2 regions of the Dickeya lacustris genome follow, and region 1 is predicted to be linked to the other one. Evidence: riboswitches for the same ligand, from Rfam matches in the RefSeq annotation. Region 1 holds a riboswitch; the other holds the start of a gene.
The links. Region 1 has a riboswitch for thiamine pyrophosphate ahead of thiB (thiamine ABC transporter substrate binding subunit). Riboswitches for the same ligand answer to the same signal wherever they lie in the genome.
Positions count from the first base shown of each region.

Region 2: another riboswitch for thiamine pyrophosphate. It lies ahead of thiC (phosphomethylpyrimidine synthase ThiC); the one in region 1 lies ahead of thiB (thiamine ABC transporter substrate binding subunit).

Region 1 covers NZ_CP114280.1:3,195,557-3,202,558, reverse strand. Annotated here, with positions in the region: gene sgrT (glucose uptake inhibitor SgrT) at 58-216, opposite strand; gene sgrR (HTH-type transcriptional regulator SgrR) at 358-2,016, shown strand; TPP riboswitch at 2,090-2,200, shown strand; gene thiB (thiamine ABC transporter substrate binding subunit) at 2,274-3,242, shown strand; gene thiP (thiamine/thiamine pyrophosphate ABC transporter permease ThiP) at 3,218-4,843, shown strand; gene thiQ (thiamine ABC transporter ATP-binding protein ThiQ) at 4,830-5,522, shown strand; gene ilvB (acetolactate synthase large subunit) at 5,872-7,002, shown strand, end outside.
Region 2 covers NZ_CP114280.1:2,251,142-2,258,143, forward strand. Annotated here, with positions in the region: gene nfi (deoxyribonuclease V) at 79-753, opposite strand; gene hemE (uroporphyrinogen decarboxylase) at 753-1,826, opposite strand; gene nudC (NAD(+) diphosphatase) at 1,879-2,652, opposite strand; TPP riboswitch at 2,912-3,027, shown strand; gene thiC (phosphomethylpyrimidine synthase ThiC) at 3,168-5,153, shown strand; gene thiE (thiamine phosphate synthase) at 5,153-5,800, shown strand; gene O1Q98_RS10245 (HesA/MoeB/ThiF family protein) at 5,790-6,551, shown strand; gene thiS (sulfur carrier protein ThiS) at 6,535-6,735, shown strand; gene O1Q98_RS10255 (thiazole synthase) at 6,747-7,002, shown strand, end outside.

The DNA of each region.
Region 1 (7,002 bases):
CCCCCCCTTTAGCACCGTCGGGGGTGATATCCATCAGCGTTAACCGATGACGTGTCGTTATAACCAGTGGCGATACGTCTTCTCATCCATCTGTGCGATATGCCATTGCGTGGCCTGTAGCAATATGGCCATCCGTTCGGCCTCACTCAACCGCCCCACGCCACAACCGCTGCCGCGACACAGCCAGTAGCGATAAAAACGCAATAATCGGTTCATATTGCCCCTCCTCAGATAACGCCCCTTCGCTGTCATCAAGTATCCGCGTAATATAGGGGAAAATATATTGATGAACTTAAGCCATGGAGTTCCTCTTTTATGTCCTCATCGATGTCCTCACCCCCGCTATCGCCACGCGCTGTGCCATCGCCCCGCCTGCAACAACAATTCATTCGGCTCTGGCAGTGCCTGCAAGGGCAGGATACAGACACCACGCTGCAAGAATTGGCCGGGCTGCTGCACTGTTCGCGCCGCCATATCCGCTCGTTGCTCGGCGCGATGCAACAGCAAGGCTGGCTGACCTGGCAGGCGCAGGCCGGGCGCGGTAAACACTCACGCCTGTGCTTTCTCTACACCGGGTTGACCTTGCAACAACAGCGCGCCGAAGACCTGCTTGAGCAAGACCGCATTGACCAACTGGTGCAGTTGCTCGGCGATAAAGAGGCCGTGCGCCAGATGGTGCTGTCCCATCTGGGCCGCCGTGTGCGTCAGGGTCGCCACCTGCTGCGTATTCTCTACTATCGGCCAATGCTGAACCTGTTACCCGGCAGTGCGCTGCGCCGCTCGGAAACGCATCTGGCGCGCCAGATTTTCAGCGGCCTGACCCAGCTAAATGAGGAAAACGGGGAACTGCTGGCGGATCTCGCCCACCATTGGCAGGCGCTGTCGCCGCTGCATTGGCGCTTTTATCTACGCCCCGCTGTCCGGTTTCATCATGGCCGGGAACTGACCATGGAGGACGTTATCGCCTCGCTAACGCGGTTAACACCGCTGGCGCTGTTTTCACACCTGAGCGACATCCGCTCGCCGATGCCGTTCGTGCTCGATATCCATCTCAGCATGCCAGACCGCTGGCTGCCGTGGCTGTTGGGCAGTGTGGCGGCGATGATCCTGCCCAACGAGTGGCCGACGCTGCCCGATTTTATACGCCAGCCGATTGGCACCGGGCCTTATCGCGTGGTACGCAATACCCCCGACCGGCTCAAAATAGACGCTTTTGATGATTACTTCGGCTACCGGGCGCTGATTGACGAGGTGAGCATCTGGGTGCTGCCCGATGCGCCGGTGATCCCCGCCTGCACCGTCACGCTGCAAGGCGATGATACGCTTGATAACGAACTGGAAAACCGGCTGGAAGAAGGGTGCTATTTCCTGCTGTTTGACCGCCGCTCCCCGGCCATGACCGACCCGGACGTGCGCCACTGGTTATCTCAGGTACTCAGCCCGGTGGCGATGTTAAACCTGGCGCCAGACCCCTACCAGAGCGATTGGTCGCCCGCCTATGGCTTGCTGCCGCGCTGGCATCACAGCCCGCCACGCAGGGTGCGCGATAAACCGCCCGGCCTGACCGAGCTTACCCTCAGTTGTTATCGCGACCACCCGGAATACACGGTGATAAGCGGAATCATGCAGCAGTTGCTGGCGGTACACGGCGTAAAACTGACGCTGCGCACACTGGAGTTCGACGCGTGGTGCCAAGGCGAAGACGCAGGCGATCTCTGGCTTGGCAGCGCCAATTTTTATCTGCCGCTGGAATTTTCTGTCTTCGCCATGCTGTGCGAGCTACCGCTGTTGCGCCACTGCCTGGCGGACGGCGAGCTGGATGCGCTCACCCGCCAGTGGCGTCAGGGCGGGCTGGATCTGGCGCAGTGGTGCCAATCGCTGGTGTGTGAGGCGGCCATTCACCCGCTCTTCCACCACTGGTTGCGCCTGCAAGGGCAGGCCAACATGCGCGGCCTGCGCATGAACACACTAGGCTGGTTTGATTTTAAATCCGCCTGGTTTGCACCGAGCGACTAGCGCAGCGAGGCAGGAATATCGCCCGCCGCGCGAATCATACTTTTCCTGCCGTCATGAAGCCTCTACAATAGCGCCGTTCTCAACGGGGTGCGCCTGGGCATAATTATGCCGCAGGCCGCTGAGAAAATACCCGTCGAACCTGATCCGGTTAATACCGGCGAAGGGATTTGAGACTGCATACTTTGCCTGCTCAAAGACCTTTGCCGCCTTCAACATTATTGGAGCGCAAAGTGCTTAAACATTCTCTTACTGCATTCATGTCTTGCCTGCTGGTGCTCAGTGCCCCGGCATTCGCCAAATCGACTCTCACGGTCTACACCTACGACTCCTTCTCTTCCGAATGGGGCCCGGGCCCATCCATCAAAGCGGCGTTTGAAAAAACCTGTGACTGCGAACTGAAATTCGTGGCGCTGGAAGATGGCGTAGCGCTGCTCAACCGTCTGCGCATGGAAGGTAAAAATACCCCGGCTGACGTGGTGCTGGGGCTCGATAACAATCTGGTGCAGGCGGCAGAACAAACCGGGCTGTTTGCCAAACACGGTATCGATACAGGCGCGTTGACGGTGCCCGGCGGCTGGCAAAACGCCACGTTCCTGCCCTTTGACTACGGCTACTTTGCCTTTGTCTATAACAAAGACAAACTGAAAAACCCGCCTGCCAGCCTCAAAGAGCTGGTGGAAGGGCCGCAGGCGTGGAAAGTGATTTATGAAGATCCGCGCACCAGCACGCCGGGTCTGGGGCTGCTGCTGTGGATGCAAAAAGTGTATGGCGATAACGCGCCGGACGCCTGGCAGAAACTGGCGGCGAAAACCGTCACCGTCACCAAAGGCTGGAGCGAGGCCTATGGCCTGTTCCTGAAAGGCGAGGCGGATTTGGTGCTCAGTTACACCACATCTCCGGCTTACCATGTGATTGCCGAGAAGAAAGAGAACTATGCGGCGGCGAATTTTAGCGAAGGCCACTACCTGCAAGTGGAAGTCGCCGCGTCGCTGGCGGGTAGCAAAAACCCGCAGCTGGCGACGCAGTTCCTGCAATTTATGGTCAGCCCGACGGTGCAGAACCTGATCCCGACCACCAACTGGATGTATCCGGCTATCCACACCGATCTGCCCGCAGGCTATCAAAACTTATCCGTACCGGCCAACGCACTGACCTTTAGCGCACAGCAGGTCGCAGAACAGCGCGCGGGTTGGGTGCAGGCATGGCAACGCGCCGTCAGCCGTTGATAACGCCCCGGCGTTTTCTTGCCGGAGCACTGTGGCCGGGTGTTTTCGCCGCCGGGCTGCTGTGCGCCACCGCGTTGCTGGCGTTCGGCGCGCTGTGGTACGAGGCGGGCGATGCCCCCTGGCTCGCCTTATGGCAAGACCACTACCTGTGGCACGTTCTGCGTTTTAGCGTCTGGCAGGCGCTGCTGTCTTCGGCGCTCTCGCTGGGGCCGGCCTTGCTGCTTGCCCGGGCGTTATACCGTCGCCGCTTTCCCGGCCACCGCTGGCTATTGCGCCTGTGCGCCATGACGCTGGTGCTGCCGGTGCTGGTGGCGGTCTTCGGCCTGTTGCGGGTGTATGGCCGCGAAGGCTGGCTGGCGCACGCGCTGGCGCTGCTCGGCCTGCCGTATCGCTTTTCGCCATACGGTTTGCCGGGCATTTTGCTGGCCCACGTCTTTTTTAACCTGCCGCTGGCAACACGGCTGTTTTTACAAACGCTGCAAAACATCCCGACGGAACAGCGTCAGTTGGCCGCCCAGCTTGGCCTGCGCAGCTGGCACTTTTTCCGCTGGGTGGAGTGGCCGTGGTTGCGCCGCCAACTGCTGCCCGCCGGTGCGCTGATTTTTATGCTGTGTTTTTCAAGCTTTGCCACCGTGCTGGCGCTCGGCGGCGGCCCACAGGCCACCACCCTTGAACTGGCGATTTATCAGGCCCTGAGCTTTGACTATGACCCGGCGCGCGCAGCGCTGCTGGCACTGCTGCAACTGTGTTGCTGTCTGGCGCTGTTGCTTGCAAGCCAGCGCCTGAGCCACTGGCTTGCGCCGGGCACCAGCCAGCGCCTGCACTGGCGTGACCCGCAAGACAGCCTGTGGAGCCGCCTGTGCGACACGCTTGTCATCACGCTGGCGCTCGCTCTGCTCTTACCGCCGCTGCTGGCGGTGCTGGCGGATGGCATTAACCCGTCGATGCGCAACGTGTTTAGCCAGCCTGCGCTCTGGCAGGCGCTGGGCACCTCAGTCAGTGTGGCACTGGCCGCCGGGATGGTGAGCGTGTGCCTGACGCTGATGCTGCTGTGGAGCAGCCGCTCGCTACGCTTACACCAGCGACCGCTGGCAGCGCAATGGCTGGATCTGAGCGGCATGCTGATTCTGGCGATGCCCGGCATTGTGCTGGCCAGCGGCTTTTTTCTGCTGTTTAACCGCACGCTTGGCTTACCGTCATCCCCCTATGCCTTGGTGGTGCTGACCAATGCTCTGCTGGCCCTGCCCTACGCCAGCAAAGTGCTCGAAGGGCCGATGTATGACACCGCCGCACGTTACAACGCGCTATGCCAGTCACTGGGGTTATCCGGTTGGCAGCGACTGCGGGTAGTGGAATTACGCGCCCTGCGCGCCCCGCTGATGCGCGCACTGGCGTTTGCCTGCGTGCTCTCTGTTGGGGATTTTGGCATCATCGCGCTGTTTGGCAGCGAGCAGTTTCGCACCCTGCCGTATTATCTCTATCAGCAAATCGGCGCTTATCGCAGTAGCGAAGGAGCCGTCACCGCGCTGATACTGCTGGCGCTGTGTTTTCTGTTGTTTACGCTCATTGAGAAACTGGCAGGCAAGAATGATAACGCTTGATACGCTGACCTACCTCTACCAGCATCAGCCGATGCGCTTTGATGCCGCTATCAAGGCCGGTGAACGTGTAGCCATTCTCGGCCCCAGCGGGGCGGGCAAGAGCACGCTGCTGGCGCTGATAGCCGGTTTCCTGATGGCTGACAGCGGCAGGCTGACACTTAACGGGCAAGACCACCGCGCCAGTGCGCCGTCACAACGCCCGGTGTCGATTCTGTTTCAGGAAAATAACCTGTTTGCCCACCTGACGCTCTGGCAGAATATCGCACTCGGCTTACACCCCGGCCTGAAACTGACGGCCACGCAACATGCGACGCTGCATGATATTGCCGAGCGCATGGGGTTAAGCGGTTTACTGGAGCGTCTGCCCGCGCAGGTGTCCGGCGGCCAGCGCCAGCGGGCTGCGCTGGCTCGCTGCCTGATTCGCCAGCAACCGATCTTGCTGCTCGATGAGCCATTTTCCGCGCTCGACCCAGCGCTGCGCCAGGAGATGCTGGCGCTGGTCGAGCATGTGTGTCAGGAGCGCTCGCTGACCTTGTTGATGGTGTCGCATCAACTGGACGATGCGCTGCGCATCGCACCGCGCAGCCTGCTGATAGCTGAAGGCCAGATTTGTTACGACGGCCCCAGCGCCGCATTGTCGCAGCATCCTGAGGCGGCACGACGATTAGGGATACGCTGACGGTTGTGTCATTGTGGTAGGAAAACGTGATCTTAAGCACGAATTTGCCTTTTGATGATGGCAAAGCCTTGTCGAATTTTCTGCACTCATGCTTATATGGGGTCGCTAATTAACCAAAACGAACACAGGTTCTCCGTGAAACACACCACCTCTACTTTCGCACTACTAAACAACGCCGCGCTGCTTGACGCGGTCGTCGTCGTGCGCGTGGTGGTCGTGGTCGGCAGCGCGCCGTAACGGGTTCCGAATCAAACCTAGATTCCCAAACCCCGCCGGCGCAAGCCGAGCGGGGTTTCTTCTTCCTACCCTCCCCGCTCTCCTGACACCGGCTCTGATAAAGGACAGGATTATGCGTTATACAGGCGCGGAGCTGATCATCCGCCTGCTGGAACAGCAAGGCATTACTACCGTGACCGGCATTCCCGGCGGTGCTGCATTACCGTTGTATCATGCACTGGGCAAAAGCCAGACCATTCGCCATGTGCTGGCCCGCCATGAACAGGGGGCCGGGTTTATCGCTCAGGGGATGGCGCGCGTCAGCGGTAAAGCCGCCGTCTGCATGGCCTCCAGCGGGCCGGGAGCCACCAACCTGCTGACCGCGATCGCCGATGCCAAACTCGATTCCATCCCGCTGGTCTGCATTACGGCTCAGGTTTCCTCAGGCATGATAGGGACAGATGCGTTTCAGGAGGTCGATACCTACGGCATCTCGATTCCCGTGACGAAACACAACTATCTGGTGCGCGACATCAGCGAACTGCCGCAGGTGATTAACGACGCTTTTCGACTGGCGCAATCCGGTCGCCCCGGCCCGGTGTGGGTAGACATTCCCAAAGACGTGCAGACCGCCACCATTGAGCTGGCGCAACTGCCTGCCCCGGCCGCACTCTCCCCGGCGCCGGCTATCGACACCCAGGCCCTGCGCGCCGCCGCCGCGATGATTAATCAGGCCAAACGGCCGATTCTGTATCTGGGCGGTGGCATCATCAGCGCCGGAGCGCATCAGCAAGCCATCGAACTGGCGGAGCGCGCCGGGTTGCCGACCACCATGACGCTGATGGCGCTCGGTGCCATGCCGGTTGACCACCCGCTGTCGCTTGGCATGTTAGGGATGCACGCCGCCCGTTGTACCAACCTTATCCTGCAACAGTCTGACCTGCTTATCGTGCTCGGCGCGCGCTTTGATGACCGCGCTATCGGCAAAGCCGAACAGTTCTGCCCGGATGCCAGCGTGATTCATATCGATATCGACCCGGCCGAGCTTGGCAAAATCCGCACACCGCATGTCGCCCTGAATGCCGATGTTGCTGACGCGCTCACACAGTTGCTGCCGTTAATCGACACCCAGTCACGCCAGGCCTGGCGCGATGAGGTACAGGCGCTGCAACGCGAATTCCCGCTGAACATGCCAAGGGTGGACGATCCGCTGAGTCATTACGGGCTGGTACACGCGGTTGCCGGGCAGCTTGATGACAACGCG
Region 2 (7,002 bases), 940 kb from region 1:
ACGAAAATTACCCAGCCGCCCTATGCCTGAATTCCGAAAATAGGCCAGAATGCCCAAAGTCTCCTGCCGGGTATTATCCTACACCACCGCATCGCGTTGCCAGCGCTGAAATGCCGGACGGTTCGAGGCCACCGCATCGGCCCAGCGCGTCGGCTCCGGCAAGCGATAGCCGTTCATGCAGCGCATCACCCATTCCAGCGCGCTATCGCTGCTAATGCGATGCCCGCCAGAAATAAATAGCGGATTGCAGCGGGCTTTACTGCGCCACACCCAGCCTATCTGTTCGTCCTTATCAAGCAACGGCTGACGGCTCCCGACCGCTGATGCCAAAGGTGCAAATTGCCCGCACAAGCGGCGTTTCGCCACCCCGATAGTCGGCACGTTGACCAGCAGGCCAAAATGACTGGCAACCCCCAAACGACGCGGATGGGACACGCCGTGCCCATCAACAAACAGCAGCTCCGGCTTGTGTTGCAGTTGCGCCCATGCCGCTAACAGCGCCGGGTATTCACGAAACGAGAGCAAACCGGGAATATAAGGCATGCATGTCGGAATGCGTGCAATTTGGTACTCCACCAGTTGCAGCGAAGGATACGTCAGTACAGTCAACGCCGCACGGGTGATAGCGCCCTGTTGCTCAAACCCGACATCCGCACCCGCGATAAGCGTCGGCTGCACAAACGGCAGATCGTCGTGGCGCACCACCAGCGCGGCATTCTCGCGCTGCGCTGCCCGCAGCGCATTAAGATCCATCACGCGTTATCCTGATGATAGGGCGCAGACAAGCGGTGTACCGCCTCAACAAACGCGCCGGCGTGCTCTGGCGGCACATCCTGATGGATACCATGGCCAAGGTTAAACACGTGGCCATCGCCTGCGCCGAAACCGGCCAGAATGCTCGCCACCTCCTGTTCAATACGCGCCGCTGGCGCATAGAGCATGGAGGGGTCCATGTTGCCCTGCAAGGCAACCCGGTGGCCGACGCGACGGCGAGCCTCGGCGATATCGGTCGTCCAGTCGAGGCCAAGCGCATCGCAGCCGGTATCGGCCATCGCTTCCAGCCACTGGCCGCCGCCTTTGGTAAACAGCGTCACCGGCACCCGCCGCCCTTCGTGTTCACGTTGCAGGCCATCGACAATTTTGTGCATGTAATGCAGCGAAAACTCGCGGTACGCCGCGCCGCTCAGTGCGCCACCCCAGGTGTCAAAAATCATCACCGCCTGTGCGCCTGAGCGAATTTGGGCATTCAGGTAGAGCGTGACGCTATCAGCCAGTTTATCGAGTAACAGATGCAGGGTTTGCGGTTCGGCAAACATCATTTTTTTGATAACGGTGAACGCTTTACTGCTGCCGCCTTCAACCATATAGGTCGCCAGCGTCCACGGGCTGCCGGAAAAACCGATCAGCGGCACCGCACCGGCCAGATTGCGGCGAATGGTGCGCACCGCATTCATCACGTAACCCAGCTCCTGCTCCGGGTCAGGCACCGGCAGTTTTTCCACATCGGCACGGCATGTCACCGGCGAGGTAAAGCGCGGGCCCTCACCGGCTTCGAAGTAGAGCCCAAGCCCCATCGCATCCGGCACCGTGAGAATGTCGGAAAACAGGATGGCGGCATCAAGCGCATAGCGTCGCAGCGGCTGTAACGTGACTTCACACGCCAATTCCGCATTTTTACACAGCGACATAAAATCGCCCGCCTGCGCTCGGGTCGCCCGATATTCCGGCAGATAACGCCCGGCTTGCCTCATCATCCATACGGGCGTCACATCCACCGGCTGGCGTAATAATGCTCGCAGATAGCGATCATTTTTTAGATCAGTCATGATTTTTTCCTTTATTACGCCTTTCTCAGGCATGATTGCCGCAGGCTCTTGCTCACTGCGCCATGTCGCGGCACAGCACGACGGTGTCTTCAATTAAACGGCGCGCAACCGTACCCGGCGGCGGCAGCTCCGGTAAATCATCGTAGCGAAACCAGCCCGCCGCGCGCAGTTCAGAAGGGTCATGTTTCAGCTCGCCGCCGTCATAGTCCGCCATGAAAGCGGTCATCAGCGAATGGGGAAACGGCCAGGGCTGTGAGCAGACATAGCGCAGGTTCTTGATGCGAATCTGGCTCTCTTCCATCACCTCGCGCATCGCCGCCTGTTCCAGCGTTTCGCCGACTTCAACAAACCCGGCCAGCACGGTATACATATTGCCTTTATGACGCAAATGCTGCGCCAGCAAGATTTTATCGTGATGGCGGATGGCGACAATCACGCAAGGCGCAATCTGTGGGTAGTAGCGCTCTTTACACTGCGGGCACAAGCAGGCCAACTCCTTGGTACTTGCGGTCATCGTATGGCCGCAGTAGCCGCAAAACCGATGTGAGCGATAAAACTCGGCCAGTTGTACCGCGCGCCCGGCTAATTGAAACAGACCGGCATCCTGGCTGAGTAACTGGCGCACCGACCCCATCTCCCGCGCCCGCTCTTGCAGTACCAGCCACACCGGTTCACCCTGCCACTCGCCAACCTGACGCGCCGTACACTGCTGTAACTGCCACTGCGCTGCCGTGCCCTGCGGCAACTCGCCTTGCGGCAGCCATATCTGATGCTGGTGATACACTACCCACCAGCCCTGTTCATCACCTTTCAGCGCTACGTCCATCTTTCTTTATCACTCCCGCTGATGACCCGGTTTCACGTTTGATCCGGTTTCGCTCTCAATGCGTTTTACTCTCAACCCATTTGATTATCAAAACAACCGGGCTGAATTGCCGTGTGCCGCCATTATCCGGCGAGGTGAAAACCTTGGCAATGCGCTCACGCGCGGATATCCCGCCGCCTCACCATTGACGGTGCCGTGTATTGACGGCGCACCGTGACACGGCATAGAGTGTCACTGTTTTTGATGGCCCCATCCGGGGCAAATCTTGTCGGAGTGCCTAGCGCGCCTTGTGGCGAGCAGGCTGAGACCGTTAATTCGGGATCCGCGGAACCTGATCAGGTTAATACCTGCGAAGGGAACAAGAGTAACCACATTGCCTGCCACGGGCTGCCCTTCCAGGCCGCCGCTGTAACCGTAAACGCGCCACGTTGCGGTCGCATGTGGATGAGCATCCGGCTATTACTCCCTGCGAGCTCCAGACAAGCAAATTTTCCTTTAATCAACAGGAACTTGCTATGTCTACAGAACCAACGTCACCTACAGAACCAACTTCGTCTACAGCATCGCGTGTTCTCACAGAACAAACCGCACCCGGTCGCCGAGAACAGCGCGCCGCCGCCCAGCAGTTTATCGCCTCGCTGCGCGGCTCAACCTTTCCTAATTCGCAACGCATTTATCTGACCGGCTCGCGCCCGGACATTCGCGTACCGATGCGGGAGATCCGCTTAAGTCCGACGTTGACAGGCGGCAGCCGTGATAACCCGCACTATGAGCCCAACGAAGCCGTGCCGGTGTATGACACCGCCGGGCCGTATGGCGACCCGGCCATCACCCCCGATGTCCACCGTGGGCTGGCGGCATTGCGCGCCGACTGGATTGCCGAACGCGGCGACACCGAGCCCCTGGCGCACGCCAGCTCCGGTTTCACCCAACAGCGGCTGGCGGATATCGGCCTTGATCATCTGCGTTTTGACCCTCTGACCAAACCGCTGCGCGCCAAAACCGGCCAGTGCGTCACCCAACTGCACTACGCGCGGCGCGGCATTATCACGCCGGAAATGGAATTTATCGCCATCCGTGAAAACATGGGGCGCGAGCGTATTCGCAGCGCCGTGCTGCGCCAGCAGCATCCCGGCCACCACTTTGGCGCTCGCTTGCCAGAGAACATCACGCCAGAGTTCGTGCGCGAGGAAGTGGCCGCCGGGCGCGCGATTATTCCGGCTAACATCAATCACCCGGAATCGGAGCCGATGATTATTGGCCGCAATTTTCTGGTCAAAGTGAACGCCAATATCGGTAACTCTTCGGTCAGTTCCTCGATTGAGGAAGAAGTGGAAAAACTGGTCTGGGCCACGCGCTGGGGCGCAGACACAGTGATGGATCTCTCGACCGGGCGTTATATCCATGAAACCCGCGAATGGATTTTGCGCAACAGCCCGGTGCCGATCGGCACAGTGCCGATTTATCAGGCGCTGGAAAAGGTCAATGGTATTGCGGAAAACCTCACCTGGGAATTGTTCCGCGACACCTTACTCGAGCAGGCCGAACAAGGGGTGGATTACTTCACCATTCACGCCGGTGTACTGCTGCGTTACGTCCCGATGACCGCCAAACGCCTGACCGGTATTGTCTCGCGCGGCGGTTCCATCATGGCGAAATGGTGCCTGTCGCACCATCAGGAGAACTTCCTCTACCAGCATTTCCGCGAAATTTGCGAAATCTGCGCCGCCTATGACGTCGCGCTGTCGCTGGGCGATGGCCTGCGCCCCGGCTCGATTCAGGATGCCAACGACGAGGCGCAGTTTGCCGAGCTGCACACGCTGGGCGAGTTAACCAAAATCGCCTGGGAATACGACGTGCAGGTGATGATAGAAGGCCCCGGTCATGTGCCGATGCAGATGATCCAACGCAATATGACCGAAGAGCTGGAACACTGCCACGAAGCGCCGTTCTACACGCTGGGTCCACTCACCACCGACATCGCCCCCGGCTACGACCATTTCACCTCCGGCATTGGCGCGGCGATGATAGGCTGGTTCGGCTGCGCCATGCTGTGCTACGTCACGCCGAAAGAACATTTGGGGCTGCCGAACAAACACGATGTCAAACAAGGGCTGATCGCTTACAAGATCGCCGCTCACGCCGCTGATTTAGCCAAAGGCCACCCCGGTGCGCAAATCCGCGATAACGCCATGTCCAAGGCGCGCTTTGAATTCCGCTGGGAAGACCAGTTTAATCTGGCGCTCGACCCGGAAACCGCCCGTGCCTACCACGATGAAACCCTGCCGCAGGAATCCGGCAAGGTGGCGCATTTCTGCTCGATGTGCGGGCCAAAATTCTGCTCGATGAAAATAACGCAGGAAGTGCGCGACTACGCCGCCCGCCAGCAAACGCAATCGATAGACGTCGGCATGGCAAACATGTCCGCCGAATTTCGCGCCCGTGGCAGCGAGCTGTACCACAGTGCCGCCGCGACCAGCCTGCCGCAGGAGGAGCGTTGATGAGCCGCGCGTTTCCCGCCACGGATGCCCGACTGGGGCTTTATCCGGTGGTCGATAGCGTGGTGTGGATTGAGCGCCTGCTGGATGCAGGCGTGCGAACCCTCCAGTTGCGTATCAAAGGCCTGCCAGCGGAGCAGGCCGAGCCTGACATTATCCGGGCGATTGCGCTGGGCCACCGGTATCAGGCCCGGCTGTTTATCAATGATTACTGGCAACTGGCGGTGAAGCATCAGGCATATGGCGTACACCTAGGGCAGGAGGATCTCGACACCGCCGATCTGGACGCGATTCGCGCCGCCGGGCTGCGGCTGGGTGTTTCCACCCATGACGACGCCGAACTGGCGCGCGCTATCGCCATCCAGCCCTCTTACATTGCGCTCGGCCACATTTTTCCCACCCAAACCAAAGTGATGCCCTCCGCGCCGCAAGGGGTGGCTGCGCTCACGCGGCAGGTACAGCAACTGGCGGGGCGTATTCCCTGCGTCGCTATCGGCGGCATCAGCCTTGAGCGAGTGCCCGAGGTGCTGGCCAGCGGTGTAGGCAGCATCGCCGTGGTCAGCGCCATCACACAGGCCGCTGACTGGCGTGCCGCTACCGCCACGCTGCGGCATTTAATTGACGGCAAGGAGACCGCCGATGCTCGATGACAATGCTTTTATGCGCTACAGCCGCCAGCTGTTACTGGAAGATATCGGTCAGGACGGGCAGCAAAAACTGGCGGCCGCCCGTGTGCTGTTGGTCGGGCTGGGCGGGCTGGGTTCACCGGCGGCGCTCTATCTGGCCGCCGCTGGCGTTGGCACGCTCACGCTTGCCGACCACGACACGCTGCACCTCTCTAATCTGCAACGCCAAATCCTCTATCGCAGCGCTGACGTGGAGAGCGCCAAAGCAGTGCTGGCGCAGCATGCGCTGCAAGCCCTGAATCCGTTAGTGACAACCCTCGCACTGACCACCCGGCTTGCCGGTGACTCACTTGAGAACGCCGTCGCACAGGCCGATTTGGTGCTGGATTGCTGTGACAACATGGCCACCCGCCATGCGGTTAACGCCGCCTGTGTCGCCGCGCAAAAACCGCTCATCAGCGCCAGCGCCGTAGGGTTTAGCGGCCAGTTGCTGGTGTTGACGCCCCCGTTTCGGCACGGCTGCTACGCCTGCCTCTACCCGGACGCTGACGAACCGCAGCGCAACTGCCGCACGGCGGGCGTGCTCGGCCCGGTCGTCGGCGTAATGGGCACGCTACAGGCGCTGGAGGCCATCAAGTTGTTGTGCGGCCTCCCCTCGCCGCTGGACGGCAAATTACGGCTGTTCGAGGCACGCCAGCAGCAGTGGCACACGCTGCAATTAACGCGCACCCCGGCGTGCCCGGTCTGCGGAGGCGCACATGCACATTCGGCTTAATGACGATGCCCTCACGCTGCCAGACGGCCTAACCGTACAACAGTTACTCGAGCGCCTGGATCGCCTGCAAGCGGGCACGGCGCTGGCTATCAATCACACCATTATTCCCCGTGCTGACTGGGCTCATCACCCGGTGCAGGACGGCGATGACATTTTGCTGTTCCAGGCGATTGCAGGAGGCTGACATGCTACAGATTGCCGAGTACCCTATTTACCTCACGGCTGTTTACCGGCACCGGAAAATTCGCCAATGCATCGCTGATGCAAGAAGCTCTGCGCGCCAGCGGCACGCAACTGGTGACGATGGCGATGAAACGGGTGGATTTAAAAGGCGGCAGCGATGCCATTCTGGCTCCGCTGCGTGAGCTCGGCGTGCGCTTACTGCCAAATACCTCAGGGGCGAAAACCGCTGATGAAGCGCTCTTCGCCGCCCGGCTGGCGCGCGAGGCGC